4 regions of the Clostridium chauvoei genome follow, and region 4 is predicted to be linked to each of the others. Evidence: predicted binding sites of a transcription regulator. Region 4 holds the regulator's gene; each other region holds the start of a gene.
What was found. The regulator Rex, encoded in region 4, represses fermentation and respiration genes when NADH is low (regulators of the CRP and FNR family bind a similar motif). The targets are predictions, from matches to a motif close to ATTGTTAANNNNTTAACAAT.
Positions count from the first base shown of each region.

Region 1: adhE (bifunctional acetaldehyde-CoA/alcohol dehydrogenase) is a predicted target of Rex. The motif match lies at 3,088-3,107, and genes of this name have one in related genera.
Region 2: BTM21_RS00895 (acetyl-CoA C-acetyltransferase) is a predicted target of Rex. The motif match lies at 5,221-5,240, and genes of this name have one in related genera.
Region 3: BTM21_RS08470 (DUF969 domain-containing protein) is a predicted target of Rex. The motif match lies at 5,719-5,738, and genes of this name have one in related genera.

Region 1 is NZ_CP018624.1:1,427,352-1,435,318, reverse strand. It holds gene BTM21_RS06765 (acetyl-CoA carboxylase biotin carboxylase subunit) at 1-522, shown strand, start outside; gene accD (acetyl-CoA carboxylase, carboxyltransferase subunit beta) at 515-1,390, shown strand; gene BTM21_RS06755 (acetyl-CoA carboxylase carboxyltransferase subunit alpha) at 1,383-2,198, shown strand; gene BTM21_RS06750 (HutP family protein) at 2,292-2,705, shown strand; gene adhE (bifunctional acetaldehyde-CoA/alcohol dehydrogenase) at 3,204-5,834, shown strand; gene BTM21_RS06740 (hypothetical protein) at 6,014-6,496, shown strand; gene BTM21_RS06735 (replication-associated recombination protein A) at 6,517-7,761, shown strand; gene BTM21_RS06730 (RrF2 family transcriptional regulator) at 7,872-7,967, shown strand, end outside.
Region 2 is NZ_CP018624.1:176,723-184,689, reverse strand. It holds gene atpA (F0F1 ATP synthase subunit alpha) at 1-906, opposite strand, end outside; gene BTM21_RS00920 (F0F1 ATP synthase subunit delta) at 917-1,456, opposite strand; gene BTM21_RS00915 (F0F1 ATP synthase subunit B) at 1,459-1,938, opposite strand; gene atpE (ATP synthase F0 subunit C) at 1,979-2,212, opposite strand; gene BTM21_RS00905 (F0F1 ATP synthase subunit A) at 2,232-2,912, opposite strand; gene BTM21_RS00900 (hypothetical protein) at 2,913-3,275, opposite strand; gene BTM21_RS00895 (acetyl-CoA C-acetyltransferase) at 4,000-5,181, opposite strand; gene wecB (non-hydrolyzing UDP-N-acetylglucosamine 2-epimerase) at 5,300-6,451, opposite strand; gene BTM21_RS00885 (deoxycytidylate deaminase) at 6,469-6,963, opposite strand; gene upp (uracil phosphoribosyltransferase) at 7,146-7,775, opposite strand; gene rpiB (ribose 5-phosphate isomerase B) at 7,822-7,967, opposite strand, start outside.
Region 3 is NZ_CP018624.1:1,794,524-1,802,490, reverse strand. It holds gene BTM21_RS08505 (restriction endonuclease) at 189-1,052, shown strand; gene BTM21_RS08500 (ASCH domain-containing protein) at 1,270-1,743, shown strand; gene BTM21_RS08495 (hypothetical protein) at 1,794-2,042, opposite strand; gene BTM21_RS08490 (PadR family transcriptional regulator) at 2,284-2,619, shown strand; gene BTM21_RS08485 (DUF2812 domain-containing protein) at 2,600-3,907, shown strand; gene BTM21_RS08480 (helix-turn-helix domain-containing protein) at 4,004-4,561, opposite strand; gene BTM21_RS08475 (DMT family transporter) at 4,709-5,644, shown strand; gene BTM21_RS08470 (DUF969 domain-containing protein) at 5,854-6,555, shown strand; gene BTM21_RS08465 (DUF979 domain-containing protein) at 6,556-7,485, shown strand; gene pcp (pyroglutamyl-peptidase I) at 7,517-7,967, shown strand, end outside.
Region 4 is NZ_CP018624.1:71,077-79,043, forward strand. It holds gene BTM21_RS00310 (heavy metal translocating P-type ATPase) at 1-570, shown strand, start outside; gene BTM21_RS00315 (redox-sensing transcriptional repressor Rex) at 1,094-1,765, shown strand; gene BTM21_RS00320 (short-chain-enoyl-CoA hydratase) at 2,023-2,805, shown strand; gene BTM21_RS00325 (acyl-CoA dehydrogenase) at 2,888-4,027, shown strand; gene BTM21_RS00330 (electron transfer flavoprotein subunit beta/FixA family protein) at 4,047-4,826, shown strand; gene BTM21_RS00335 (electron transfer flavoprotein subunit alpha/FixB family protein) at 4,848-5,855, shown strand; gene BTM21_RS00340 (3-hydroxybutyryl-CoA dehydrogenase) at 5,935-6,783, shown strand; gene BTM21_RS00345 (C-GCAxxG-C-C family (seleno)protein) at 6,902-7,333, shown strand; gene BTM21_RS00350 (DNA-3-methyladenine glycosylase family protein) at 7,403-7,967, shown strand, end outside.

The DNA.
Region 1 (7,967 bases), 1.4 Mb from region 4:
GTTGATAAAAACGGAGAATATTATTTCATGGAGATGAATACTAGAATACAAGTAGAACATCCTATAACTGAAATGATAACAGATATAGATTTAGTTAAAGAACAACTAAAAATAGCATCTAAAATTCCTTTAACTTTAAAGCAAGAAGATGTGAAAATATCTGGTCATGCAATAGAGTGTAGAATAAATGCAGAAGATCCATGTAAGGATTTTAGACCATGTCCTGGAACTATAAAAGAATTATGTATGCCAGCAGGAATGGGAGTTAGAATAGATAGTGCTATATATTGTGGATATAAAATTCCTCATAATTATGATTCTATGATTGGAAAATTAATAACCTTTGCAAAAACAAGAGAAGAAGCAATTATAAAAATGAAAAGGTCATTGGCAGAGTTTGGTATTGGGGGAGTTGTTACTAATATAGATTTTCAATATTGGTTAATTCAACAAGAGGAATTTTTAAGGGGAGAATATGATACTTCCTTTTTAGCAGAAAAGATGGTGAAGAAAGATGCTTAAGGATTTATTTAAGAAAAGTCAATATGCAACAGTAAGTAAAGTAACATTTAGCAATAATGAAATGGGAGAAAAACCCAATATACCTTCAGGTATGTGGACTAAATGTGATAGTTGTGGAAATGTACTTTATACTAAAGATTTAGATTTAAACTTAAATGTATGTAATAGATGTGGGTTTCATTTTAGAATAAATGCAAAGGAAAGAATAAGACAAATATTTGATAAAGACTCTTTTAAGGAAGTTTTTAAAGAGGTAGTAACAACAAATCCTTTAAATTTTAATGGGTATGAAGAAAAGATAAAAAAAGGAATAAGTTCATCAGGTAGTGATGAAGCTGTAATTACTGGTATTGGTAAAATAAATAAAATAGAAGTAGCTACTGCTGTTATGGATAGCTTCTTTATGATGGGAAGTATGGGGAGTGTAGTAGGTGAGAAAATTACTAGAATAGTAGAATATGCTACAGATAATAACTTACCATTAATTATATTTACAACCTCAGGGGGAGCTAGAATGCAAGAGGGGATTTTTTCTCTTATGCAAATGGCAAAGGTATCAGCAGCTATTGCAAGGCATGATGAAAAAGGACTTCTTTATATAACAGTTTTAACAGATCCAACTACAGGGGGAGTTACAGCAAGTTTTGCAATGGAAGGCGATATTATTTTAAGTGAACCAAAAACTTTAGTAGGATTTGCTGGGAGAAGAGTTATTGAAAATACTATAAAAGAAACACTTCCAGAGGATTTTCAAAGTTCAGAGTTTCTTTTAGAAAAAGGGTTTATAGACTCAATAGTAGAAAGAAAAAACTTAAGAGGTCATATTTATAAAATTCTATATCTTCATGGAGGTAAAGAAAATGAGTAGAGAATTAATTAGAAGTATATCTGTTTGGGATAAGGTAAATGTAGCAAGACATAAAGATAGACCAAATGGGAAGTTTTATATAGATAATATTTTTGAAAATTTTATTGAATTACATGGAGATAGAAATTTTGGAGATGATAAAGCTATAATTGGTGGAATTGCATCAATTAATAATAAAAGTGTTACAGTTATAGCTATTACTAAAGGAGAAAACACTAAAGAAAATATAGAAAGAAATTTTGGTATGCCAAATCCAGAGGGTTATAGAAAAGCTTTAAGACTTATGAAGCAAGCAGAAAAGTTTAATAGGCCTGTAATTTGTTTTGTAGACACTCCAGGAGCTTTTTGCGGTATAGGAGCAGAAGAAAGAGGTCAAGGGCAAGCAATTGCACAAAATTTAATGGAAATGAGTAGATTAAAGACTCCAATAATATCTATAATTATTGGAGAAGGTGGAAGCGGTGGTGCTCTTGCTTTAGCTGTAGCAGATAAAGTTTTTATGCTTGAACATTCTATTTATTCTATTTTATCTCCAGAAGGTTTTGCATCAATTTTATGGAAGGATGGAAGCAAGGCTAAAGAAGCAGCAGAAGTTATGAAAATAACAGCTCAAGATTTAAGGGAGTTTAAAATAATAGATAAAGTTATAAGAGAGCCACGAGGTGGAGCTCATAAACACAAAATAAGAATGGCATTAGGAATAAAAAAAGAATTATTAGATTCACTTAAAGAGTTAGAAAATAAGAATACAAAAGATCTTTTATCAGAAAGATATGATAAATTTAGAAAAATGGGGAATTTTACTTAGAAGAAAACAGCGATTTAGGCTGTTTTTCTTTTTATAGGTAAAAAAATATGATATTATTATGAAAAGCAAAATGAATATAGGGGGATTATATTTATGAGAAATAATAGTTTAGAAGTTGCTAAAATAGCAACTAAAATGGCTATTTCAACTAGAGAAGAAGAAGAAAAGTTGAAAATAGATTTAAAAAAAGAAGGTTTTTTAGTTACAGCCGTTAATATTGGAGGAAATATAAACGAATCTACTTCTAAAATTTTAGAAAGAGCTTTAGTTGCATCTAAAAGAAATGATGTAATAAGAGAAGAGCATCTTCATGAAGGTGGTATAATTGGAGCAACAAGAGATGCTCTTATGCAAATATGGGATAGAGCTAGTGGACAAAATGTTGGTGGGAAAATTGGAATAGCTAGAAAAGGTGAGCATTTAAGTGTATGTATTTTTCTAAGTATAGGGTTATTACATTTAGATGAAGTAGTTATAGGAATTGGACATAGAGCAGTACCTATGTAAGTGTTAGAATGAGAATTTTTTTATTCTCATTTTTTTTATTTAAAATAAATTATGTAAATATTAAATAGAATTTAGAAATGTGAAAAAAATATGAATAGATTGTTATATTAATAACAATAAATTGTAGAAAATATTCCTTGTATATATTTGGAATAAACATTTAGAAAAGGGTTAAAACCGAATAGATAATTCAGAAGAGAAAAAATAATCAGAAAATACAAAAAATAAAAAAGTATAGAATAATATGCTTACAATAGGGCAAAATAGGAGTGGCAATAGATTGTAGCAATAAAATAAATGGCTATTTTACAAGCTTGCAATAGTTTTATATATTTTATTAATAAAAATAAGAAAATAAAAATAAAAAAAACAAGAAAAAAAGATTGACAAAAAATAAACAATCTTATACAATGAATTTGTAGTCGATGAGAAATCGATGAAAACATAATAATTAAAATAGATAAAAATAAAATTTACATATTTGTAGGAGGAATAACAATGGCAGTTACAAATGCACAAGAGTTAACTCAAAGAATTAAAGACCTTAGAGCAGCACAAAAAGTGTTTGCTACATACACTCAAGAACAAGTTGATGAAATCTTTAGACAAGCAGCTATGGCAGCTAATGATAACAGAATTAAATTAGCAAAAATGGCAGTAGAAGAAAGCGGAATGGGAATAGTAGAAGATAAGGTTATAAAGAACCACTTCGCTGCTGAATATATATATAACCAATACAAGGATATGAAAACTTGTGGAGTTATAGAAGAAGACCATACATTTGGTATTACTAAAGTTGCAGAGCCAATAGGAGTTATCGCTGCTATAGTTCCAACTACAAACCCAACTTCAACAGCTATATTCAAAACTTTAATAGCTTTAAAGACTAGAAATGCAATAATCATTTCACCACATCCAAGAGCTAAACATGCTACAATCGCAGCAGCTAAAATAGTTTTAGATGCAGCCGTTAAAGCTGGTGCTCCAGAAGGAATAATCGCTTGGATAGATGAACCTTCAGTTGAATTATCACAAAATGTTATGAGAGAATCAGATATAATACTTGCTACAGGTGGTCCTGCAATGGTTAAGTCAGCTTACTCATCAGGAAGACCAGCTTTAGGAGTTGGAGCAGGAAATACTCCAGCGATCATAGATGAAACAGCTCACATTAAAATGGCTGTAAACTCAGTTCTTTTATCAAAGACTTTTGATAATGGTGTAATTTGTGCATCAGAACAAAGTATATTAGTTATGGATTCAATCTATGATGAAGTTAAGAAGGAATTAGCTGAAAGAGGAGCTTACATCTTAAAGGGTGAAGAAATAGATAAGGTTAGAAAGATAATCTTAAATGAAAAAGGTGGCTTAAATGCTAACATGGTTGGTCAATCAGCTTATAAAATTGCTGAAATGGCTGGAGTTAAGGTTCCAACATCAGCTAAGGTTTTAGTTGGAGAAGTTGAATCAGTTGAATTAGAAGAACCATTCTCACATGAAAAATTATCACCAGTATTAGCAATGTACAAAGTTAAATCTTTCGATGAAGCTTTAACTAAGGCTTGCAGATTAATAGAATTAGGTGGTATGGGTCATACTTCAGTATTATATACAGACCAAGTTAAATCAACAGAAAGAATTGCAGCATTCGGAGCGGCTATGAAGACTGCAAGAACTTTAATAAACATGCCAGCATCACAAGGAGCTATCGGAGACGTATTTAACTTTAGATTAGCACCATCATTAACACTAGGATGTGGATCATGGGGTGGAAACTCAGTTTCAGAAAACGTTGGTCCTAAACACTTAATAAACGTTAAGAGTGTTGCTGAAAGGAGAGAAAATATGCTTTGGTTTAGAGTTCCAGAAAAGACTTACTTCAAATATGGTTGTTTACCAATAGCTCTTCAAGAGTTACATGAAATGGGTAAAAAGAAAGTATTTATAGTTACAGATAAAGTTTTAGCTGAATTAGGATACACAAACCATATTACTAATGTATTAGAAAGATTCGGAATGGACTTTAGAGTATTCTCAGAAGTTGAACCAGATCCAACTTTAAGAGCAGCTAAGAAGGGTGCAGAAGCAATGCTTGCATTCCAACCAGACGTAATAATTTCATTAGGTGGAGGATCACCAATGGATGCTGCTAAGATTATGTGGGTTATGTACGAACATCCAGAAGTTAGATTTGAAGATTTAGCTATGAGATTTATGGATATAAGAAAGAGAGTTTACAAGTTCCCAACTATGGGTGAAAAAGCTATGATGGTAGCAGTACCAACATCAGCAGGTACAGGATCAGAAGTTACTCCATTCGCAGTTATAACTGACGAACAAACAGGAGTTAAGTACCCACTTGCAGATTACGAACTAACTCCAGATATGGCTATAGTTGATGCTGAACTTATGATGAGCATGCCAAAGGGATTAACTTCATGTTCAGGAATCGACGTATTAGTTCATGCTATAGAAGCTTATGTTTCAGTTTTAGCATCAGAATATACAAATGGTTTAGCATTAGAAGCTATAAGATTAGTATTTAAATACTTACCACAAGCTTATAATGAAGGAACTACAAATATTAAAGCAAGAGAAAAAATGGCTCATGCTTCATCAATAGCTGGTATAGCGTTTGCTAATGCATTCTTAGGAGTTTGTCACTCAATGGCACACAAACTAGGAGCATTCCATCACTTACCACACGGAATGGCTAACTCATTATTAATAAACGAAGTAATTAAGTTTAATGCTACAGATGCGCCAACTAAGCAAGCAGCATTTGCACAATACAAGTATCCAAATGCAGCATGGAGATATGCTAGAATTGCTGATTACTTACAATTAGGTGGAAACACTGAAGCAGAAAAAGTTGAATTATTAGTTAAGGCTATAGAAGACTTACAAGCTAAAGTTGGAATGCCTAAGACTATAAAGGAAGCTGGAGTAAGCGAACAAAGCTTCTACGCTACATTAGACGAAATGGTTGAGCAAGCATTTGATGATCAATGTACAGGAGCTAACCCAAGATATCCATTAATGAGCGAACTTAAGCAAATGTATATTGATTGCTACGAAGCTCCAAAAGCACCTGTAAAGGAAGCAAAGAAGGATAATAAAAAGAAATAGCAAATAAAGCCACTAAGGTTAATTTACATTAAATAGGTAAGAGGTTTTCTATAAAATATAGAAAACCTCTTATTTTATTTTGAAAAGAAAATAAAAGACATAATAAAATTTATGATATTATATAATATAGTAAAGTTTATTAAAATAAAAAAGTTATAAAGAAATGGGGTTGGTATAAAATGAAAAAGAAAATTACTTTTGTACTATCATATATGTTAGTTATAATAATATTACTAGGATGCACAACAACTGTATCAAATAGAGAAGAAAAGAAGATTAAGGAAACAATAGATTATGTTTTATCTTATGATAAAGGGTATGATGAAAATATAAATAAGAAAATAAGTGAAGTTAATTTTTATGTTTGTAATTATGTAACTTTTTATTCTTTATATTTAGGAGATTCGGTTTTAGAAAAATATGAAAGTACTATAAAACATATAACGAAAGATGATGGAAAGTACACTGTGTATATGACGTTAGATATGGTAGCAAAAGCTAAAGAAGTTCATGGAGAAGAAGAAAAAAAAGATGAGGCGGAAGGAAAAGATGTACCTGTTCAAATAGTTTTAAGTAAGAATTCTGATGGATATCATATAGATAGTTTTAAAGAGTACGAAAGTCTAGAAAAGGCAATAGAAAGTAATGCTAATTTTAAATAAAACTAAGAAAGAGTGATAAAATGTATAAACCTTTAGCAGAGTTAATGAGACCTACTACCTTAGAGGACTTTGTTGGACAAAGACATATAATAGGTAAAGGGAAACCTCTATATAATCTGATAAATAAAAAGATAATTCCTAATTGTATATTATATGGTCCACCAGGTACAGGTAAAACCACATTAGCAAATATAATGGCGAATTACGTAGATAGGAAGTTTTATAAATTAAATGCTACAACAGCTTCAGTTAAAGATATTCAAGAAATTACCTCTAGTTTAGATAGCTTATTAAATTATAATGGTGTTGTAATTTATATAGATGAGATCCAACATTTTAGTAAAAAGCAACAACAAGCATTACTAGAATTTATTGAAAATGGACGGGTTACTCTTATAGCAAGTACAACTGAAAATCCATACTTTGCTATACATAAAGCCATTATAAGTAGGTGCAATATATTTAATTTTAATCAATTAGATATACAAGATGTAATAGTAGGCTTAAAAAGAGCTATAGAAAAACTTAAAAAAGAAGGTATAGAGGTTGAGTATTCAAAAGAAGCTTTAGATTATATAGCTACCATATCTCAAGGAGATTATAGGAAAGCTTATAATATTTTAGAGCTTACTATAAACTCTCAACTTAATAATAAAAAAGAAATATCAGTTGAATATATAGAATCTTTAAATCAATCTCATATGAGAGCAGATTCTAGTGGAGATGAGTTTTATAACTTATTAAGTGCTCTTCAAAAAAGCATTAGAGGTAGTGATGAGGATGCGGCTATACATTATTTAGCTAGATTAATAAAGAGTGGTAATTTAACAGCTATAATTAGAAGATTATCAGTAATAGTTGCTGAGGATATAGGTCTTGCTCATCCTAATGCTTTAACAGTTGTAAATTCTGGGATAGAACTTGCCTTAAAAGTTGGATTTCCAGAAGCACAAATTATTTTGGCAGAAATAGTTATTTATTTAGCTACATTACCTAAATCAAATAGTGCATATCTAGCTATAAATAATGCAATGAACGATTTGGATAAGAAAAATATCGGAGATATACCTAAACATTTAAAAGATGCTCATTATAGTGGGGCAAGTAATTTAGGTGTTAAAGGATATAAATATCCTCATAATTTTGAAAATAATTATATAAAACAACAATATATGCCTGATGAGTTAAAAGACACTAAGTATTATACTCCACAAGGAAATAAATATGAAGAAAGTCTTAAAAAATACTGGTCATCTATAAAATAAAAATAATGAAATTATAAAATAATTAGTAATGATTATTGACAATAGTAGAGTGATTTGCTAAGATATAAACATAAAGACTAGTAAAACAGTCAACATTAAGGGGTGATGAAATGAAACTTTCTACAAAAGGTAGATATGGAGTAAAGGCTATGGTAGATCTTGCTATACATTATGGAGAGGCCCCAGTTTCAATAAAGGTTATTTCT
Region 2 (7,967 bases), 110 kb from region 4:
AGCTGCTCTTTCAAGTAATCTTGAATGGATATAGAATACATCTCCAGGATACGCTTCTCTACCTGGTGGTCTTCTTAGTAATAATGACATTGTTCTATAAGCTACTGCATGCTTTGAAAGATCATCATAAATAATTAAAACGTCTTTTCCTTGATGCATGAAATATTCTCCCATACTACATCCAGCATATGGTGCTAAATATTGTAATGGTGCTGATTCAGAAGCTGTACCACTTACGATTATTGAATAATCTAAAGCTCCCATTTCTTCTAAAGTATTAACTATATTAGCAACTGTTGATTGTTTTTGTCCAATTGCTACATAAATACAAATAACATCTTTACCTTTTTGGTTTAAGATTGTATCAACTGCTATTGCAGTTTTACCTGTTTGTCTATCTCCAATTATAAGTTCTCTTTGTCCCTTACCGATTGGAATCATTGAATCTATAGCCTTAATACCAGTTTGAAGAGGTTCATTAACTGAACTTCTAGCTATTATACTTGGTGCTGGTACTTCTATGGCTCTATATTCTGAATGATTTATAGGTCCTTTTCCATCAATGGCTTCTCCTAATGAGTTTACAACTCTTCCTAGTAAAGCTTCTCCTACTGGAACCTCAACTATTTTATTTGTTCTTTTTACAATATCGCCTTCTTTTATACCTTCTTCAGGTCCTAAAAGAACACATCCAACGTTATCTTGTTCTAAGTTTAAAGCCATACCATATACATTGTTAGGGAATTCTAATAATTCACCTTCCATACAGTCATCTAAACCATAAACTCTAGCAACTCCATCACCTATTTGAATAATAGTTCCTGAGTCAACTGTTGTTATCTCTTTTTCGTATCTTTCGATTTCTTTTTTAATTATGGATGTTATTTCTTCAGGCTTAATATTCATGACTTCACCTCTATTCTGTGCTAAGCATTAAATCCTTTAATTCATCTAATTTGGATTTAACTGTACCATCTATAACATCATTACCGATTCTTACATATATTCCACCTAGAATACTTTCATCAATAATTTGTTCTAAAATAACGTGCTTATTATATTTATTTTCTAATTTAGACTTTAGAGAATTAAATTCCTCATCAGTTAATGCAACTGTAGTTCTTACAATTCCATTTAAGGTATTTTTATGTTCTAAGTCTATCTTTTCCATTTCCTTTAGCTTTTCTCTAAGATAAAGTATTCTGTCTTTTTCTATAAGAATTAATAAAAATGATAATAATTCTTCATCTATATGACCTTTAAATATATTAATAAATGTTTTCTTTTTCTTTTTCGTACTAATTTGCGGATGTTTGATTACTTCGTAGAATTCCTTATTTGTATCTATTAAATCACAAATTTCTCTTAAGTCTTGTAAGTATTGTTGAACTTTCCCTTTTTCTTCAGCTACTTTATATAAAGCTAAAGCGTATCTTCGGTCTAGATATTCATACATAATTACTTACCTACCTTATTAATAAAGTCTCCAATTAACTCTCTATTATCTTGCTCATTAATATTCTTTTCGATAACTTTTTTTGAAAGTTCAATTGCTAAATCTATAGCTTCCTTTTTAAGTTGATATTCTACTTTTTCTTTTTCTCTATTGATTTCCACCTTAGCTCTTTCTAAAATGATTTTAGCTTCTTGGTTTGCCTCATCAAGAATTTCTTCATATACTTTTTCAGCTTTTTCTTTATGTCTTTCAGTAATCTTCTTTCCTTCTTCTCTAGCAGTCTTTAATATTCTTTCATTTTCAATAACTAACATTCTGGCTTTTTCAAGTTCTTCTTCAGCACCATCTAATTTTTGTGAGATATTAGCTTCTCTTTCATTGATTATTGCCTTAACTTTGTCAAAGAAGAAATGTTTTAGGATAGCTAATAGAATAATGAAATTTATTATAGTTGCTAAAACTACACTAATGTTTATATCCATTATATATACATTGCCTCCCTTCTGGAGTCACTAAAATTCATTATTTTACTCCAACAAATATTAGAAGTATTGATACTAATAAACCATAAATAGCTGTTGCTTCTGCGAAACCTGCACCAATGATTAAAGCTGTTGTGATCTTACCATTAGTTTCTGGATTTCTTGAAATACCTTCTACAGCTTTTCCTGTAGCATTACCTATACCTATACCTGCTCCTAAACCAACTAATACTGCAATACCTGCACCTAATGCTCTCATTCCTATTTCATTCATTATAAAATCCTCCTTAAAATTAGTGTTCTGAAACTATTTTTATATTTATCATTGTTAGCATAACAAATATTACCATTTGTATAACTCCATCAAAAACATCAAAATATCCATGTAAGGCTATTGGTAAACCAATCTGTGCTATCCATGCTATCTTATGTAGATTTTCATATACTAATTCTATAATAAATGTAGCAGCTAACACGTTACCAAAAAGTCTTAATGAAAGAGAAACTGGTAACATAATTCTCTCTAATAAATTTATTGGTAACATAACTGGAATTGGTTGTGTATATCCCTTTAAGTAGCTTTTAACTCCATGCTTTTTAATAGCATAAGCTTGAACAACAGAAAATGTTATAAGAGCCATACCTAAGGTTACACTAAAATTCTTTGTTGGTGGTACTATACCGATTAAACCTACAAGATTCATTAGGAGTAAATAAATTCCCATAGAACCTATAAGTGGAATTATATCACTATAATTTTGACCAACATTTTCTAATACTACATTTCTAATTGTAGTATATATTGATTCAACAACTACTTGTTTTTTAGTTGGTTTAACCTTTAAATCTTTGGTTGCCCACCATGCCAAGATAGCTATCAAAACAATTATAACCCATTGGACTACTATATCAGGAGTTATATCTACTGTAAACCCTCCAAGTCCAAAGGAAAATATAGGCTTCAATGGTTCCACCTAATCACTTCCTTTCTCATTTTTTAGCCAATAGCCTGTTAAAAAGACAAAATGAATTATATATCCTCCAACATATGCTATTAATTTTTGTAAGTTGTACATAAATGGTAGTGCTAAACAAACTATCACCATTATTTTTATGAAGTAGCTACATATTATTAATAGTCTTTTATTTCTTATTAATGAATATTCTAAAATTTTTCCACTAACTATAAAATTTATTAAGGCTACTAATACTCCCATAAAAAATATACTTGCAATTTGTAAGTTTACTAATAAAGATACTATAAGTGCAGAAATGATTCCTCCTACTAAATCACATTTTATCATTTTACTCAGCAAATTATTCATTTCTCTACTCATTTTATCTTTCCCCCCAACTGACTCTTGTTATTATAGACCTCGTAAAACATTAATGAAAACTTCGTTTTTCTTTAAATTTATTCTTTTTTCTCTATTTCCAATGATTATAATCATTTATTATCATTTTACTTAATGCAATTCACTAATAATAAGTTTTTTATAACAAACAGGCAAATTTAACCACAATTATTCATTTGTCAGAATATTATAAACATTGAATTTTCACCTTTCTTTTTATGTTAACATTTTCATTTGTCTTTAAATACGTTTTTTTTGGGACAAAGTCTTTTTTTTATCATTTTTTATTATAGTTATATATATATACCTAAAAACTTATTAATATAATATTTTCTATAAATGAATAATTTATTTTTAATTTATTCATTTTTTTATTTTTTTTCTTATTTTTATATTATTATTATACTATTAATAATATAGGTGAATACCTGTTAAACCTTTAATTACAATGATTTAGCACCAAATTAAAGGTTTTATATTCTTGTATAATAATTTATAATTTAATGTTTATAATGAACTTTCATTCTATTTAATAAGTTTTTTAATATTTTTGAAAATAGTAAAATTTACTGTATAATTATGTCGATATTATTCTTTATTATTATATGTTTTTTTATTTTTTTAATACAAAAAAGACTTTCAAATTAAATTGAAAGTCTTTTTAACTATTTTAATATATAATCTATTTTATTTTAAAAGATAATTTTTATAATCTTTCTACTATCATAGCAGTTCCCATTCCACCACCTATGCATAGAGTAGCTAAACCTTTTTTAGCATCTCTTTTTTGCATTTCGTGAAGTAATGTTACTAAAATTCTAGCTCCTGATGCTCCAACTGGATGACCTAGTGCAATAGCTCCGCCATTAACATTTACTTTGCTTATATCAAAGTTTAAATCTCTAGCAACTGCAATACTTTGAGCTGCAAATGCTTCATTTGCTTCTATTAAATCTATATCTTCAATTTTTAATCCTGAAACTTCTAAAGCTTTCTTTGTTGCTTGGAAAGGTCCATATCCCATAATTGATGGATCTACACCTTTATGTCCATATGAGATTATTTTAGCTAAAGGTTTAATTCCTAATTCCTTAGCTTTTTCTGCACTCATTACAACAAATGCTGCTGCTCCATCATTTATGCCTGATGCATTACCAGCTGTTACTGTACCATCTTTTATAAATGCAGGTTTTAATTTTTTCATACCTTCTATTGTTGAACCAAATCTTGGGAATTCATCAGTATCGAATACTTTAGGTTCTCCTTTTCTTTGAGGAATTAAAACTGGAACAATTTCATCTTTAAATTTACCTTCTTTTATAGCTTTTTCTGCTTTTAATTGTGATTGAAGAGCAAATTCATCTTGTTCTTCTCTTGTTATGTTCCATTGTTTAGCTATATTTTCAGCAGTAACACCCATATGGTAGTTATTAAATGCATCCCATAAAGCATCGTTAATCATTGAATCAACCATTTTTCCATCGCCCATTCTTTGTCCCCATCTTGCTGTTCTTAATAGGTATGGTGCTTGTGACATATTTTCTATACCACCTGCAACTACGATGTCAGCATCCCCAGCTTTTATCATTTGAGCTGCTAATGCTACAGTTCTTAAACCTGATCCACATACTTTATTAATAGTCATAGCTGGAATTTCTATTGGTAACCCAGCCTTAACAGCTGCTTGTCTTGTTACATTTTGTCCAAGTCCAGCTTGAATAACATTACCCATTACTACTTCTTCTATTTGTTCCCCTTTTACCCCAGCTCTAGTTATAGCTTCTTTAATTACTAAAGCACCTAAATCTGCTACAGATACATTTTTTAGTGCTCCTCCAAAAGATCCTATTGGTGTTCTTACTGCACTTGCAATAACTACTTCTCTCATTATTATAACCTCCCTAAGTTCGTCGTTAGAATTTTCTTATTTGTTAAACAATTAACACAATTTCATTATACCACTTTTATTTCTATAATCAACCTAATCTTTTATATTTATTTCCAGTTTATCTAACAAATTCTTCCACTTTTTCTTCTCTAATACCAAAATATTTTTCTATTGCATCAGCTATTCTTTTTGATGCTAATCCATCTCCATATGGATTTACAGCTTTACTCATATCATTATAAGCTTCATTATCATTTAATAATTTATTTGCTTCTGATACAATTTTTTCTATATCTGTACCCACTAATTTTACAGTTCCATAGCTAACAGCTTCGGGTCTTTCTGTTACGTCTCTTAGCACTAATACTGGCTTTCCTAAGTGTGGTGCTTCTTCTTGTAACCCACCAGAATCTGTCATAACCATAAAGCATTTGTTCATTAGGTTATGAGTTTCTTTTGTATCTAACGGTGATAATAAGTGTACTCTTTCTATATCTCCTAGCTTTTTAGTTACTATATCTTTTACTATAGGATTTAAATGTACTAAATACACTAATTCGACATCTTTATTTTTTTCTACAATTAATTTTAGAGCATCACAAATATTTTCTATACCTTCGCCCCAATTTTCTCTTCTATGAGCAGTAATCATAATAATTTTTTTGTTTTTGAAATCTATTTCATTTAGTTCTTCATTGTCAAAAATATAATTATCTTTTACTGTATGAAGCATAGCATCAATTACTGTATTCCCAGTTATATATACATCATCTTCCTTTATACCTTCTCTTAGAAGATTATTTTTTGAACCTTTAGTTGGAGCAAAATGTAAATCTGCTAATGAACCAGTAAGTTTTCTATTCATTTCTTCTGGAAACGGAAAATACTTATCAAAAGTTCTAAGCCCAGCTTCAACATGACCTACTGGAACTTGTTGATAAAACGCTGCTAAAGCACTTGAAAAAGTCGTTGTTGTATCTCCATGTACTAATACCATATCTGGCTTTTCTTCTGTAAATATTTCTTCTAAACCTTCTAAGATTCTATTAGTTATTCCAGTTAATGTTTGTTTTGATTTCATTATATTTAAATCAAAATCTGGAGTTATATCAAAATATTCTAACACTTGATCTAACATTTCTCTATGTTGTGCTGTTACACATACTTTAGCTTCTAACCCTTCTCTTTTTTCTAATTCCTTCACTAATGGCGCCATTTTTATAGCTTCTGGCCTAGTACCAAATATTGTTATTATTTTTTTCTTATTCACTTTAAAATCCTCCTCTATTAATATCCCATTTCTAATTTAATAGCTAAACTATCATCTTCCTCTATCCAAGACTCTACTAATATTGTCCTATACTCATTTTTACTATCTCTTATTACTACTTCTTTTATTCCAGCATTTATAATCATTCTTTTGCACATAGAACAAGAATTAGCATTTAAAACATATTCCCTACTGTTAGCATCTCTTCCTACTAAATATAAAGTCGCTCCAATCATATCTCTTCGAGATGCACTTATTATAGCATTAGCTTCACTATGAACACTTCTACATAACTCATAATGAGTTCCTCTTGGAACATTCAACTTTTCTCTAATACAAGTTTTCATATCTATACAGTTTTTTCTACCTCTTGGTGCTCCTGTATATCCACTTGATATTATTTCGTCATTTTTTACTATTATAGACCCATAATTACGACGTAGACATGTTCCTCTTTCTAGAACAGTTTCTGCAATGTCTAAATAATAATTATGTTTATCTCTCCTATCCAAAATTTATCCACCTCAATATTTATATGATACTTATAAAAGTTTAATTTTTATGTATTTTAATTATACCAATAATAATTTTGTTTTCAAAGATGATACATTTACTGTAACTATGTAGAAATTTAATTTTATTAAAGAATAAGGTTTAAAGATTGCATAGCAAACTTTAAACCCCTTTTAATTAATTATTTAGTTCCGAATAATCTGTCTCCAGCATCTCCTAAGCCTGGTACAATATATCCATGTTCATTTAGTTTCTCATCAATTCCAGCTACATATATATCTACATCTGGATGTTCTTTTTGTACTAATTCAATTCCTTCAGGTGATGAAATTAAGCACATTAATCTTAAGTTTTTGGCTCCTCTTTTCTTTAATATTTGTATTGCATCTGCTGCTGAGCCACCTGTTGCTAACATTGGATCTACTACTATTACATCTCTTTCTGCAATATCTTGTGGAAGTTTACAGAAATACTCTACTGGTTGTAATGTTTCCTCATCTCTGTATAATCCAACATGACCAACTTTAGCTGCTGGTATAAGCTTTAACATACCATCTACCATTCCAAGACCTGCTCTTAATATTGGTACTATAGCCATTTTCTTCCCTGACAGCATTTGACATTTCGCCTTACAGATTGGAGTTTCTATTTCTACTTCTTCAGTACTTAAATCTCTTGTTACTTCATATGCCATAAGCATTGAAACTTCTTCAACTAATTCTCTAAAATCTTTTGCACCTGTATCCTTGTTTCTTATAAAAGCTAATTTGTGAAGTATTAATGGATGATCGATTTGTGTTACTTTACTCATTTTTGTCTCCTCCTCTAATCTATAATTCTATAATAATTATTAAAAATTATTTGCTATATTTTTTCTCAACTTCAGATACTTTATCTATTCTTAATTGATGTCTACCGCCTTCAAAGTTAGTATTTAAGAAAGTCTTTACTATATCTAATGCTAATCCAGGTCCAACAACTCTTTGACCTAATGTTAATATAT
Region 3 (7,967 bases), 1.1 Mb from region 4:
TAATAAGGATGGTACTTCAAAATATCCATTGTACGAATGGACAACTAAGAAGTATAAAAGATTTTATTGTATATAAATAAAATATAATGATGAATCTGAAAATAAAGGAGTAGAGAAAATCTATTCCTTTATTTTATTTAGATGTTAAAATGGTAGTAGAGAAATAATTAATACAAGAGGATAAATAAATGTTTAAGTACAAGTATGATGAATTAATAGAGCCTTGTTTTAAAGTAATTAAGCAATTAGGAGGCTCAGCTACTAATGTAGAGATTAGGGAAAAATTAATTGAAATATTAAATTTAAGTGAAGAAGAAATTGATGATATACATAGAAATAGTACAACAAAGTTAGATTATAGGACTGGATGGGCTAAAAATTACTTAAAGAATGCAGGTTATATTATTAATAGTGCAAGGTCAGTATGGTCATTAACAGATGAAGGTAATAAAGTTAATAATGTAGATAAAGATGAAGTTAAATTTAAAGCTAAAGAAAAAATTCAAGATGATAGTATAGTTGAAGAAAACAAGGTGAATGAATGTGAGATAAATGAGTTTTATGATGATGAAGAACATAGTATTGATGACTATAACTGGCATAATAGAATTATTGAAGTTGTAAAAAAAATTTCTCCAGATAAGTTTGAAAATTTATGTCAAAGATTATTAAGAGAGCTAGGTTTTAGTAATGTAGAAGTAACAGGAAAAAGTCATGATGGAGGAATTGATGGTAAAGGAATATTAAAGTTAGGTGGAGTATTATCATTCCATGTTGCATTTCAAGCCAAAAGATATGAAGGAACAGTAAGCTCATCAGTTGTAAGAGATTTTAGGGGAGCGATGATGGGGAGAGCTGATAAAGGACTTATAATTACAACAGGTGTATTCTCAAGAGAAGCAGTAAAAGAAGCTACTAGAGATGGAGCTACACCGATTGATCTGATAGATGGAAATGATTTAGCTAAACACTTGAAGGAATTAGGATTAGGTGTAGAAGTGAAGGTTGTTGAAAAAGTAATAATTAATGAAGATTGGTTCAAAAATATTTGAAAATGATAAGATTTGATAGGTTAATACCAGAGTTATAAGTAAATAATATTTTAAAATATAGTAATATTTTGGGGTTTAAGGTAGAATATGAGAGAGTTTAAATATATATAGGGGATGAATAAAGTAAAAAATATTATAGGAGCTATTTTAATAGCCCTGAATGCAACATATGTAATTATGATTATGTTTCTAGAATAGATTCGTTGGAGGGAAATTTATGAATAGTAGGAGAAATAGTATAGAAATAGTATGGAGTAACTATTTAAATTTAATTGGAGAAAATGAAAGTACTACTAAGTTAAAATATAATTCATGGAGTTTTGGTGACAATAAAGAATTAGCAGATGAATTGGTTGATATTGTTTTAAGGGGTGAAAAAACTGCTACTACATCACTTTATTGTTTATATGAAATTGAAAATGAAAATTTACCGAAGGCGAATGACTTAGGAATAGTAACAGATTTTGATGGAAATGCAAAATGTGTAATAAAAACTAATAAAGTAAGTGTGTTACCTTTCTTAGAAGTAAATGCAGAATTTGCATATAAAGAAGGGGAAGGGGATAAGTCACTAGAATATTGGAGAGAAGGTCATATTAACTTTTTCAATAGGTTATTAAAAGAATTAGATATGCATTTTTCAGAGGATATGTTAGTTGTTTGTGAGGAATTTGAAATAGTATATAAATAAACAACACCTAATAAAATTAAATAATTTTTACTAGGTGTTTATATTTTAATCTAATACCCATCAGCAGCAATTATAGAAGCTTGACAATCACCACGAATAGCAACTATTAAGAATTTATCTTTAAAGTTAAAAGAAAAAGGACCATACTTTCGCATAACGAATCCTTCCATATCATACCATTCTGCATTTCTAGGTATGACTGATACAGATATTGAATTGAAAGTAATATTTGATTCTTTAATTTCAGTTTTTATCAAATCTATACAAACATCAGAGTTTGTATTTTTATCTATAGTCATTTAATGCACTCTCCCTAAATTATATTTAAAAGTGAGTAGTAATCTATTTTTAAAAGGTTTATTTATATAATGTATATTATGACAAAGTAGATGTAATAGTGATTAAAAGCAAAGAAGTTCTTTTTTCTTTATTTTTCAATGTATAGATATTATTTATAAAATTATATTGACAATATCGATACTCAATATTAGAATAAAAACAAGAATATCGATGGTCGATATTGGAGGTGAATCAATAGAAATGGCAAGAGAGCAATTTCAGAATTTAACAGAGCCTATGTATTATATATTAATGTCATTGATTAACGAAAGATGTGGCGTAGATATTATGGCTGATGTAGATAGTATATCTAAGGGACGTGTGAAGGTTGGACCAGGGACTTTATACGCATTGTTGGGGAAATTTGAAAAAGAAAATATGATAAGAGAAACAGAGGTGATAGGAAGAAAGAGAAGTTATATTATTACGGAAAAGGGATTAGAGATATTACGGGAAGAGTATAAAAGATTACTAATTTTAGTTGATGACGGAAAAATGCTTTTAGGGGGAGATGTTTATGACGATAGGAAATACTAAATGGGTTTTATTTAATCTATTACCTTATGAATATAAAGCTTTAGAAAATTATTTAGAAGAAATGGCTTTAAAGGGATGGAAGTTAAAAAATATGAGAGGATATCTATTGAAATTTAAGAGGATAGAGCCTAAGAAAATAAAATATTCAGTAGATATAATGGATAAGATATCATTTTTTGATGGGAAAAATAGTGAGAGTGCATTAGAATACAGAGAATATTGTAAAGCAGCAGGATGGGAATTTGTTTGCGAAAGAGAAAAAATACAAATTTATTGTAGTGAAAGTGACTTAAGCAATAATCCCATACATACTGATGAAGAGGAAAAGTTTAATTGTATTTTTAAAGCATCTTTAAAGTATGTTTTATCAAGTTTAATTATTATATTATCAGTTGGATTTACTCAATATATAAGCACATTTGGAAGTTATGAAGCAAACTTCTTAGCAAATGATATGCAAATATTTTTATTATTTATTTTATCTATATTTATAATACATGGAATAATAGGAGTAGTTAACTTTGTTATTTGGGGTGTTAAGGGGAAAAGTGCTTTAAAAAAAGGAGAAGTTGTGTCTTATAACTGCTTTAAAGCAATGAAGATTAGATTAGTTCTTAATAATATAAGTATACTATTAATGCTATCGTTAATTATATACATGGGTATAATTGGAGAAGCGTATATGTTAAAAGTGTTAGTAGTAACTTTATTAGCAACAGGTTTATTATCTATAATAATGAATTTTATAAGTAGAAGCAATTGTAAAGATAAAAAAACTTTAAACATATTAGTTTATGTTATTTTTACAGTAGTTATTTTTATTGGGCTTAACACATTAATTTTTAGTGAAGTTTTTTCAAAAATTAATTCAAGGGATAGTAAAATTGAAGAAGAAAATTATCCAATAGTTTTAAATGATTTTAATGATAAGAGTATAAATGATGAGGGTAAATATATTGATGAAAAAAATGGGGTTTTAGCATCTAGATTATATTATAGTGTTAAAGGAGAAAAGATTGATTTAAGTTATGATTTATTTGAAAGTAATTATAAATGGACTGTAGAATACGCTATTAATAAGAAAATGAAGTGGTTAAAAGAAATTAATATAAAATATATAAAAAAGGAAACAAATCTTCCATCAGAAATACAAGTTTATAAACAAGAAAATAGAAATACTTATTTAATGATTTCAGATAATAAAATTATTGAGATTAATGATTGGAATGAAATTTTAAGTGAAGATGAATTATTAAATAAATTTTATGAAAAGGTATTTAAGGAATAATATATTACTTTACAAAGAGGATATAGCAATAGCACTTAGTAAGAAATTTTAATTTTACTAGGTGCTATTTATTTTAAGTAACCCTAAAATAAAAAGTTATATTTTAGAATAGTTTATTATATTTTGAAATACTGCTTTATTTTCTTTTATATTTTTATATGTATGAGTTTTATTAGCTTTAAATCTAATTGAAGATCCTTTTTTAAGTTCAAAGGATTCTGAATCTATATCAATAATAACTTCACCTTCAGTAACTATTATATATTCTTCTACACCATCATTGTGAGGTGGAGATATATGATTACAGCCAGGGTTTAGTTCTATTGTAAAAATTTCAAAGCCTTTATTAACATCAAAAGGAAATATTGGGTATAAACTCATTTTTTCATTATCTTCGATTATTGGAGTTATTTCATTTTGATGTATAATTTGAAGGTCATTTTGACTCTCTTCAATAAACAAAGAAAAAGATACTTTTAAACCATTTGCAATCTTCCATAGAGTAGAAACTGTAGGATTTGATTGACCACGCTCTATTTGACCAAGCATAGCCTTACTTACGCCTGTTATTTTGGATAACTCATCTAAGCTTAAATTACGATTGTTTCTTATATTTTTAAGTTTATTGCCTATAATTAAATTTAAATTTTTCATTTTAATCTCCTATTAGAATTTGTATGTTTTAACATATATTATTTTATAATATTAGATTGATATTGTAAAACATAGGTTGTACAATATAACATATATAATATAATATGACATACGGAATATTGTATATAAAACAAGGGGGGAATAAATTTGAAGAAAGCAGTTATATTTGGAATTGGGTCATCTTTATTTTTTTCATTAACATTTATATTAAATAGGCAAATGAATATTGATGGAGGAAGTTGGCTATGGAGTTCATCTCTTAGATATATTTTCATGTTACCAATTTTATTTATTATTATGATTTTAAACAATCAATTAAAAGTAGTGATAAGGGATATTTTAAAAAGACCTATTCAATGGATTATCTGGAGTACAGTAGGATTTGGATTATTTTATGCACCACTTAGTTTTGCATCAGAATATGGTGCTTCATGGTTAGTTGCAGGAACTTGGCAAATAACTATAGTAGCAGGAGCTCTTATGTCACCATTGTTTATGGAAAAAGTAAAAGTTGGAGAAAGTACAGTATATGTAAGAAATAGTATTCCTAAAAAATCCTTAATGATGTCATCAATAATATTATTAGGAATATTTCTTATGATGTTTGAAGAAGCAAAAGATATTTCAGGAAGCAAAACATTTTTAGTAATTATACCTGTAATTATAGCGGCATTTGCTTATCCACTTGGTAATCGTAAGATGATGGAAATTTGTAAAAATGAATTTACTACATTTCAAAGAGTATTTGGAATGACTTTATGTAGTATACCTTTTTGGTTATTTATATCAATTTGGGGCACAATAACTGTAGGGCTTCCAAGCAAGGGACAAGTAGTTCAATCTTTTATAGTTGCTATATTTTCTGGGGTTATTGCAACTATATTATTTTTCAAAGCTACGGAAATGGTAAGTAATAATGTACATAAACTAGCAATAATAGAATCAACTCAAGCTGGTGAAGTAATATTTACACTTTTAGGAGGGATTTTTATATTAAATGATAAAATTCCAACAACTATTGGGATAGTTGGAATAACTTTGGTGGTAATTGGAATGGTTCTAAATAGTATTATTAAAGCTTAAAACTAAGATATTTGATTATGATAGTAAGAACATATTGTTTTTAAAAAATACATAATTATTAAAAATAAAATTAGATTTTTAATAATTTAACTGTAAATACGGAAGAAAAATGTATAATGGTAAATTTTTCTGTAGAAATTTTCAGAATAAACCTATATAATTTATAAATATACAAAAAATAAAATATATAAAAGGAAAGGGAAATGAGTATGGCATTAATAGGGATTTTGATTATAATAATTGGATTTGCATTAAAGTTAAATACCATTGCAGTTATTATATCAGCAGGAATTGTAACTGGGCTTATTGCAGATATGAGTTTTGTAGAAATTCTAAGTACTTTAGGAGAAACTTTTGTTGCAAAAAGAGAAATGTGTTTATTTTTATTAACTTTACCTGTTATAGGTTTATGTGAGAGGTATGGATTAAAGCAAATGGCCATTATACTTATAGAAAAAGTAAAGGGTCTTTCTACAGGAAAATTACTTTCAGGTTATTTATTTATTAGAGAATTAGCAAGTACTTTATCAGTAAAACTTGGAGGACATCCTCAATTTGTTCGACCATTAATTAATCCTATGGCTCAAGGAGCAGCTATTGCAAAGTATGGTGAAATCGATAAAAAAGATGAAGATATGATAAAAGCTTATGCAGCAGCAACAGATAATTATGGTAATTTCTTTGGACAAAATGTTTTTATGGCTAATTCAGGAGTTCTTTTAATCGCAAGTACTCTTGCAACTTTAAACTTACCAGGAATAGGACAAAATGTTGATACTTTAGCAGTAGCAAAGGCTTCTATACCAGTAGCTATAATCGCATTTTTATTAGGTGTAATTCAAAATATTTATTTAGATGTAAAATTATCTAAAAAATATGGAATTAAAAATAATAAAGAGGGAGATAAATAAATGAATATAGAGCAACTTTCAAACATTTTGTTAAATACATTTTATATTATGGTTGGAATTATGATGCTTATCACAATGATATATACATTGAAAGATAAAAATCATAAAACAAGATTAGGTACAGCTTCATTTTGGGGTATATTAGCAGCAATATTTATATTTGGAGAATTTATTCCTTCAGTTATTGTTGGAGGATTAATAGTAGTTATCGGAATTTTAGGCGCATTTAATCAAATAAATGTAGGAACAATAAAGCAATTAGATGAATCTTTTGCGAGAATAAAAGCCGAAAAAATTGGAATTAAGATATTTTTTCCTTCTTTAATAATAGCTTTTGTAGCACTTGCAATAGCACAATTTACTCAATTATCAGGTGTTACAGCTATAGGAATATCAGCAATAGTAGCTATAGTTATAACGTTTATTATTACAGGAGCAAAGCCACAGGAAGCTATAGTAGACAGTGATAGAATGTTACAAGCAATAGGATCAACAGCAATATTACCACAATTGTTAGCATCTTTAGGAGCTTTATTTACAGCAGCAGGAGTTGGCGATGTTATTTCAAATATGATTTCAGGTGTAATACCAGAAGGAAATGTATGGATTGGAATAACTGCTTATTGTATAGGAATGGCTTTATTTACGGCAATAATGGGAAATGCCTTTGCAGCTTTTACTGTTATTACAGCTGGTATAGGAGTACCGTTTGTTTTTGCACAAGGAGGAGATCCTATAGTAGCATCAGCTATAGCTATGACAGCAGGATTCTGTGGAACATTATTAACACCTATGGCGGCTAATTTCAATATACTTCCTGTAGTTTTATTAGATATTGAAGATAATAATGGAGTAATAAAGGCACAAGCTGTTTATGCAATAGTTTTATTACTAATACATATACCATTAATGTATTTTTTAGCTTTTTAAAAATTAATATATGAATAGGAGAGATGAGAGAATGAAAGTATTAATAACAGGGTTTGATCCTTTTGGAGGAGAAGCAATAAATCCAGCTTTAGAAGCTGTTAAGAAGCTTCCAGAGATAATAGCAGGAGCAGAAATAATAAAATTAGAAATTCCAACAGTCTTTAAAAAATCTCTTGAAAAGATTGAAGAAACAATAATAAAAGAAAATCCTGATATTATAATTTCTGTTGGTCAAGCAGGAGGAAGATTTGGAATAACACCAGAAAGAGTTGCTATTAATATAGATGATGCAAGAATAAAAGATAATGAAGGAAATCAACCTTTAGATATAAATATATTTGAAGATGGGGAAAATGCATATTTTTCTAATTTGCCAGTTAAAGCTATGGTTAAAGAAGTTATAGAAGGTGGTTTACCAGCTAGTTTATCTAATACAGCAGGAACTTTTGTCTGTAATCATGTTATGTATGGAATATTATATT
Region 4 (7,967 bases):
AAAGAATATAAAGGAAATATAATTATTTCTGATGAAATAAAGAAAGAAGCTAAGGAAGCTATAAAAGAATTAAAAGAAAATGGAATAAATAGAGTTGTAATGTTAACAGGTGATAATAAAGTTGTCGCAGAAAAAGTTGCAAAGAGTGTAGGAATAGATAATGTATATTCAGAACTTCTACCAGTAGATAAGGTAGAAAAAATTGAGGGCTTACTAAAAGAAGGTTCAAATGTAAGCAAGGTTGCTTTTGTTGGGGATGGGATAAATGATGCACCAGTTCTAGCAAGAGCTGATATTGGAGTAGCTATGGGAAATATAGGTTCGGATGCTGCAATAGAAGCTGCAGATATAGTATTAATGAATGATGAACCACAGGCTTTGGTTGAAGCAATTAAAGTAGCAAAGAAAACAAATAAAGTATTATGGCAAAATATTATATTTGCCTTAGGAATAAAAATATTTGTATTGTTACTTGGAGCTTTTGGAGTAGCAACGATGTGGGAAGCTGTATTTGCAGATGTTGGGGTTACTATATTAGCTGTTTTAAATTCAACTAGATGTCTTAAATAATAGATGTATATAAATTAAATTTAATTTATAGTACACATATTGACAAAATTCATCATATTAAATATAATAAGTTAGGTTGAGAACATTCAGGCATAAGGGAAGCATACAAGATTTCTGATCTTGGTTACAAAGCTGAAAGACGCTTTGTATATACTATAGACTTATGTATAACGGATCTGCTACGTTATACATAAGTCTTATTTTTTTATAATAAACAAATCTAAATATAGAAAAATATTATATTTTGAAGTTTAATATATTTAAATAATAGGCAAAATAATAATAAATTAAAATAGAAAATTAATAATTTAGTAGACACAATATTGTTATTTAAGGTAATTAACTTTACATTTAAAAATATATTTAGGTTATAAAATATACAATGTTTGTTAAATAGATAACTAAAAACATTCAAATAGTTATATAAAAGTGTTAAAATATAGATTATATGGATTTCATATGATATTATTATGTATATACATAGAGAAATTTAAAATAATAATGGCTAAGGAGACGGTACAGTATGGAAAAAAAGAAAAATATTTCTATGGCTGTAATTAAGAGATTACCCAAATACCATAGATATTTACAGGAATTGATGAGAAATGATGTCGATAGAATATCATCAAAAGAACTTGGGGAAAAAATAGGATTTACAGCTTCTCAAATACGTCAGGACCTAAATTGTTTTGGAGATTTTGGACAGCAAGGATACGGATACAATGTAAGAGATTTATATAAACAAATAAGCATGATACTTGGATTAAATAAAGAGTATAAAACATTAATAGTAGGGGCTGGAAATATAGGTCAAGCGGTAGCTAACTATAGTAGATTTTCAGAGCTAGGCTTAAATCTTAGAGGTATATTCGATGCTAATCCAAAGCTAATTGGTTTAAGGATGAGAAGCATAGAGATTCAAGATATAGATTATTTAGAATCATTCCTAAAAAATGATAGTATAGACATTGGAATGATTTGTGTTCCAAGAATAAATGCACAAAAGGTTTGTGATGTACTAGTTCAAGGTGGGGTAAAAGGAATCTGGAATTTTGCTCCTGTAGATTTAGTTGTACCAGAAGATGTTATAGTTGAAAATGTGCATTTATCAGAAAGCTTATTAACTCTAATTTATCTACTTCATAAGGATGATAAAGAAGATGAAAAAAAGATTGAAGATGGCCAAGATAAATAAAGATAATTAACTGTAAAAAATAGTATAAAATAGAAATAGTTATTGCAAAACAAAAATCTAAAGTTTATAATCATAATTGAAGCTGGTGCTTCAATTATTTTTTTTTATTAAATTGTTACAATATTAACAAAAGAGATTTCTGAATGTTCAATTTTTTTTCGCAAAATTCAACAATCTGAATTTATCAAAAATTAAATGTTCAAATATGGTTAACATCAATTGTATTAATTTTTTATTATGAGAGGGAGGACCTGAATATGGAATTAAAAAATGTAATTCTTGAAAAAGAAGGCAACTTAGCTATTGTTACAATCAATAGACCAAAAGCATTAAACGCTTTAAACTCAGAAACTCTAAAAGATATTGATACAGTAATATCAGACTTAGAAAAGGATAGCAACATATACTGCGTAATATTGACAGGTGCGGGGGAAAAAGCATTTGTAGCAGGTGCTGATATTGCAGAAATGAAAGAATTAAATGAGGAACAGGGAAGAGAATTTGGTCTTCTTGGAAACAAAGTATTCAGAAGATTAGAAAAATTAAACAAGCCAGTTATTGCAGCGATTTCGGGTTTCGCTCTTGGTGGTGGATGCGAGCTTTCTATGTCATGTGATATAAGAATTGCTTCAGAAAAGGCTAAATTTGCACAACCAGAAACAGGACTTGGAATAACTCCAGGATTTGGTGGTACTCAAAGATTACCAAGATTGGTTGGAGAAGGTAAAGCAAAAGAATTAATATATACTGGAGCAATAATAAAAGCTGATGAAGCATTAAAAATTGGGTTAGTAAATAAGGTAGTACCACTAGAAAGTTTAATGGATGAAGCTAGGGCTGTTGCGAAAAAGATTATAGAGAATGCACCAATAGCAGTTAAACTATGTAAAGATGCAATTAATAGGGGAATGCAAGTAGATATAGATAATGCTATTGAAATAGAAGCAGGAGATTTTGGAAAGTGTTTTTCAACAGAAGATCAGTTTGAAGGAATGACAGCCTTTATTGAAAGAAGAAGTAAAAATTTCCAAAATAAATAGTCAGAAGATTAAAAAAACAGATAACGAAGTAATTTTCCAATTATTATTGAATAGAGGTTTTAATAACAAGGAGGTATAGTAAATGAATTTTCAATTAACTAGAGAACAAGAATTAGTAAGACAAATGGTTAGAGAATTCGCAGTAAATGAAGTAAAGCCGATTGCTGCAGAAATAGATGAAACAGAAAGATTTCCAATGGAAAACGTTGAGAAAATGGCCAAGCTTGGAATGCTAGGAATTCCATTTTCTAAAGAATATGGTGGAGCTGGTGGAGATACTCTTGCATATATACTAGCAGTTGAGGAGTTATCAAAGGTTTGTGCAACAACAGGAGTTATATTATCAGCTCATACTTCACTTTGTGCATCATTAATAGAACAATTTGGTAATAAGAATCAAAAAGAAAAATATTTACCAGATTTAGCAACAGGTAAAAAGATTGGAGCATTTGGTTTAACAGAACCAGGAGCAGGTACAGATGCTGCAGGACAACAAACAGTAGCAGTTTTAGATGGTGACCATTATGTGTTAAATGGATCAAAAATATTTATTACAAATGGTGGAGTTGCTGAAACATTTATAATTTTTGCAATGACTGATAAGAGTAAGGGAACTAAGGGAATATCAGGTTTCATAGTTGAAAAGAACTTCCCAGGATTCTCAATAGGAAAGAAAGAAGAAAAGCTTGGAATTAGAGCATCTTCAACAACTGAATTAGTTATGGAAAATTGTATAGTACCAAAAGAAAATCTAATTGGTCAAGAAGGAAAAGGATTTGGAATCGCAATGAAGACTCTTGATGGAGGAAGAATTGGTATTGCTGCACAAGCTTTAGGTATTGCAGAAGGTGCACTTGCAGAAGCTATAGCTTATATGAAAGAAAGAAAACAATTTGGTAGACCGATAGCTGCATTCCAAGGATTACAATGGATGATTGCAGAAATGGATACTAAGATAGAAGCAGCTAGACATTTAGTATATAAAGCTGCATGTTTAAAAGAAGCTAAGATGCCTTATTCAGTAGATGCTGCTAGAGCTAAGCTTTATGCTGCTGAAGTTGCAATGGATGTTACAACTAAGGCGGTTCAAATATTTGGAGGATACGGTTACACTAAAGAATATCCAGTAGAAAGAATGATGAGAGATGCTAAGATAACTGAAATTTACGAAGGAACTTCAGAAGTTCAAAAGATGGTTATTTCAGGAAGCGCATTAAGATAGTAAGGGGAGGACTTAGATTATGAATATAGTAGTTTGTTTAAAGCAAGTTCCAGATACAACAGCTGTAAAAATTGATCCAAAGACAGGAACACTTATAAGAGATGGAGTTCCTTCAATAATAAATCCAGAAGATAAGCATGCATTAGAAGCTGCGTTAAGAATAAAAGAAACTTCCGGTGCTCATGTTACTGTAATAAGCATGGGACCTCCACAAGCACAAAATGCTTTAAGAGAAGCATTATGTATGGGTGCTGATGAAGCAGTACTTATTACAGATAGAGCTTTTGCTGGTGCTGATACTTTAGCAACTTCAAAGGCTTTAGCAGGAGCATTAAAAAGATTAGAATACGATATAGTATTCGCAGGAAGACAAGCAATCGATGGAGATACTGCTCAAGTAGGACCAGAAATTGCAGAACATTTACACATACCTCAAGTAACTTATGTTCAAGATGTAAAAGTTGAAGAAGATGGATTACTTGTAAATAGAGCTTTAGAAGACGGATATGAATTAATAAAGGTTCAAGCTCCAGTTCTTTTAACAGCTATAAAAGAATTAAATGAACCAAGATATATGAATGTAAAATATATATTTGAAACAGCAGGAAAAGAAATAAAAGTTTGGTCAGCAGATGACATTGAAGTAAATAAGGCAGAATTAGGTCTTAAGGGTTCACCTACAAAGGTTAAAAAATCAATGACAAAAGAAACAAAGGGTGCGGGAGAAATCGTAAAAGAAACTGCGCCAGAAGCTGTAAAATATGTGTTAGGAAAATTAAAAGAAAAACACTACATCTAAGAATTATGGGAGGTAAGGAAGATGAATATAGCAGACTACAGAGGCGTTTGGGTATTTGCTGAACAAAGAGAGGGAGAACTTCAAAAGGTTTCTCTTGAATTACTTGGTGAAGGTAGAAAAATTGCAGATAAATTAGGGGTAAAATTAACAGCTCTTTTATTAGGAGATAACGTAAAAGCTTTAGCAGAAACTCTTGGTAAGCATGGTGCTGATGAGGTTTTAGTTGCTGAAAGTGAATTATTAAAAAATTATACAACTGACGGATATACTAAGGTAATTTGTGATTTAGCTAGTGAAAGAAAGCCAGGAATAGTATTTATAGGAGCAACTTTCATTGGTAGAGATTTAGGTCCAAGAGTTGCAGCTAGATTATCAACAGGATTAACAGCTGACTGTACAGGCCTAGATGTAGAAGTTGAAAATGGGGATCTTTTAGCTACTAGACCAGCATTTGGTGGTAATTTAATGGCAACTATAGCTTGCCCAGATCATAGACCACAAATGGCTACAGTAAGACCAGGAGTTTTCTCAAAAATTCCAGAAGAAGCTAGAGATTTTAATATAGAAGAAGTTGAAGTTAAATTATCAGAAAGCGACATCAGAACTAAAATCGTAGAAATTATTAAGGAAACTAAAGATGTTGTTGATATAAGTGAAGCTAACTTTATCATATCAGGTGGTAGAGGTGTTGGTTCAAAAGAAAACTTTGCATTACTTGAAGAACTTGCAGAAGTTTTAGGGGGAACAGTTGCTGGGTCAAGAGCGGCTGTAGATAATGCATGGATAGAAAAAGATTATCAAGTAGGTCAAACTGGTAAAACTGTAAGACCAAATATCTATATTGCATGCGGTATTTCAGGAGCGATACAACACGTTGCAGGTATGCAAGAGTCAGATATGATTATAGCAGTTAATAAGGATGAAAGTGCTCCAATCATGAAGGTTGCAGATTATGCTATCGTTGGAGATATTACTAAGGTATTACCTGAAATGACAGCTCAATTAAAGGCTATGAAGGAAGCAGAATAATAAGGTCAATAAATTATATGAATTTTAGGGTATAAATAATATAAAAACAAGTGGTATGAAAATTTAGGAGGTAATTATTATGGAAAAGATTTTTGTAATTGGTGCTGGTACTATGGGAGCTGGAATTGTTCAAGCTTTTGCACAAAAAGGTTATGAAGTTATCGTTAGAGATATAAAGGACGAATTTGTTGAAAAAGGAATTGCTGGAATTAATAAAGGACTTAGCAAACAAGTAGCTAAAGGAAAGATGACTGAAGAAACTAAGGAAGCTATATTATCAAGAATTACAGGAACAACTGATATGAAATTAGCAGAAGACTGTGATTTAGTTATAGAAGCAGCAATTGAAAATATGCAAATCAAGAAACAAATATTTGCTGAATTAGATGAAATCTGTAAAGAATCAGCTATTTTAGCATCAAATACTTCATCATTATCAATAACTGAAGTTGCATCAGCAACAAAGAGAGCAGATAAGGTTATAGGAATGCATTTCTTTAACCCAGCTCCAGTAATGAAATTAGTGGAAATAATCAGAGGGATGGCTACTTCACAAGAAACTTTTGATGCTGTTAAGGAATTATCAGTAGCAATTGGTAAAGAACCAGTAGAAGTTGCAGAAGCTCCAGGATTTGTAGTTAATAGAATACTTATCCCAATGATTAATGAAGCAACATTTATTCTTCAAGAAGGAATTGCTTCAGCTGAAGATATAGATAGTGCTATGAAATATGGTGCTAATCACCCAATGGGACCTTTAGGTTTAGGAGATCTTATTGGATTAGATGTTTGTTTAGCTATAATGGATGTTTTATATAATGAAACAGGAGATACTAAATATAGAGCAAGTAGCCTACTAAGAAAATATGTTAGAGCTGGATGGCTAGGTAGAAAATCAGGAAAAGGATTCTACGACTATAGCAGATAATTTTTTTAATATTAAAAGTAAGAGATTCTTGTATGAATCTCTTATTTTTTTATAAATTATACAAATACATAGTTTGGGTATGATATAATTTTAAAAAGTGAAATAGTAGAGGTGAAATATGTTAGTAGAAAAAACTAGAGAATTATATGACAAAAAACATGATTTAAATTGTGCAGAATGTATATTAAAAGCAGCAAATGAGTGTTATGATTTAGACCTATCAGCTCAGACGATTAAAGCTATGGCTGCATTTGGTGGGGGAATGGCTATAGAAAGTATCTGTGGAGGAGCTACTGGTGCTATAGCTGCTATTGGAATTATGTTTACAGAAGAGAGGGGACATCAAAGTCCACATGTTAAGATGATGACATCTGAATTTATGAGTATTTTTAGAGAGAATTTAGGTACTTTAAATTGTGATGAATTAAAGTTAAAATACAGAGAAAATGAAGAAGACAGATGTTTACATATGATGTTAGTTGCTGCAAAATCATTAGAAGAAATTATAGAAAAATACAAAGAGGATTATAAAATAATAAGAGTAAAGTAAAGGGGAGAATACTTTACTTGTTTTTGAGGGATAATTAATGTATTGATGTATAATACATGAGGTGAAAATATGGATTTTAAAGAAGTTATTTTTGAAGATAATAAGGTCATATTAAAAGGAATGAAAAATTTTAATATAAAACAAATCTTAGAATGTGGTCAATGCTTTAGATGGGATAAGATAACCGATACCAATTATATTGTAGTAGCTTGTGGTAGAGTTATAGAAGTTCAACAAAATGAAAATGAAGTAATTATTTTGAATGCAAATAAAGAAGACTTTAATAATATTTGGATTAGTTATTTTGATTTAGAAAGAGATTATAGTGTTATTAAGAGGGAATTAGCAAAAGACGAAATACTAAAGAAAAGTGTTGAGTTTGGATATGGAATCAGGATATTAAATCAAGATCCTTTTGAAATGTTAATTAGCTTTATAATATCAGCTAGAAATAGTATTCCATCAATAAAAAAGACAGTAAAGAAAATATGTGAAATATGGGGAGAGAAAATAATATATAATGATCAAGAATATTATACTTTTCCTAGACCTGAACAAATTAAAGAGGCGACTTTAGAAGAAATACAAGCAACAGGAGCTTCATTTAGAAGTAAATATATAATAAGTACAATTA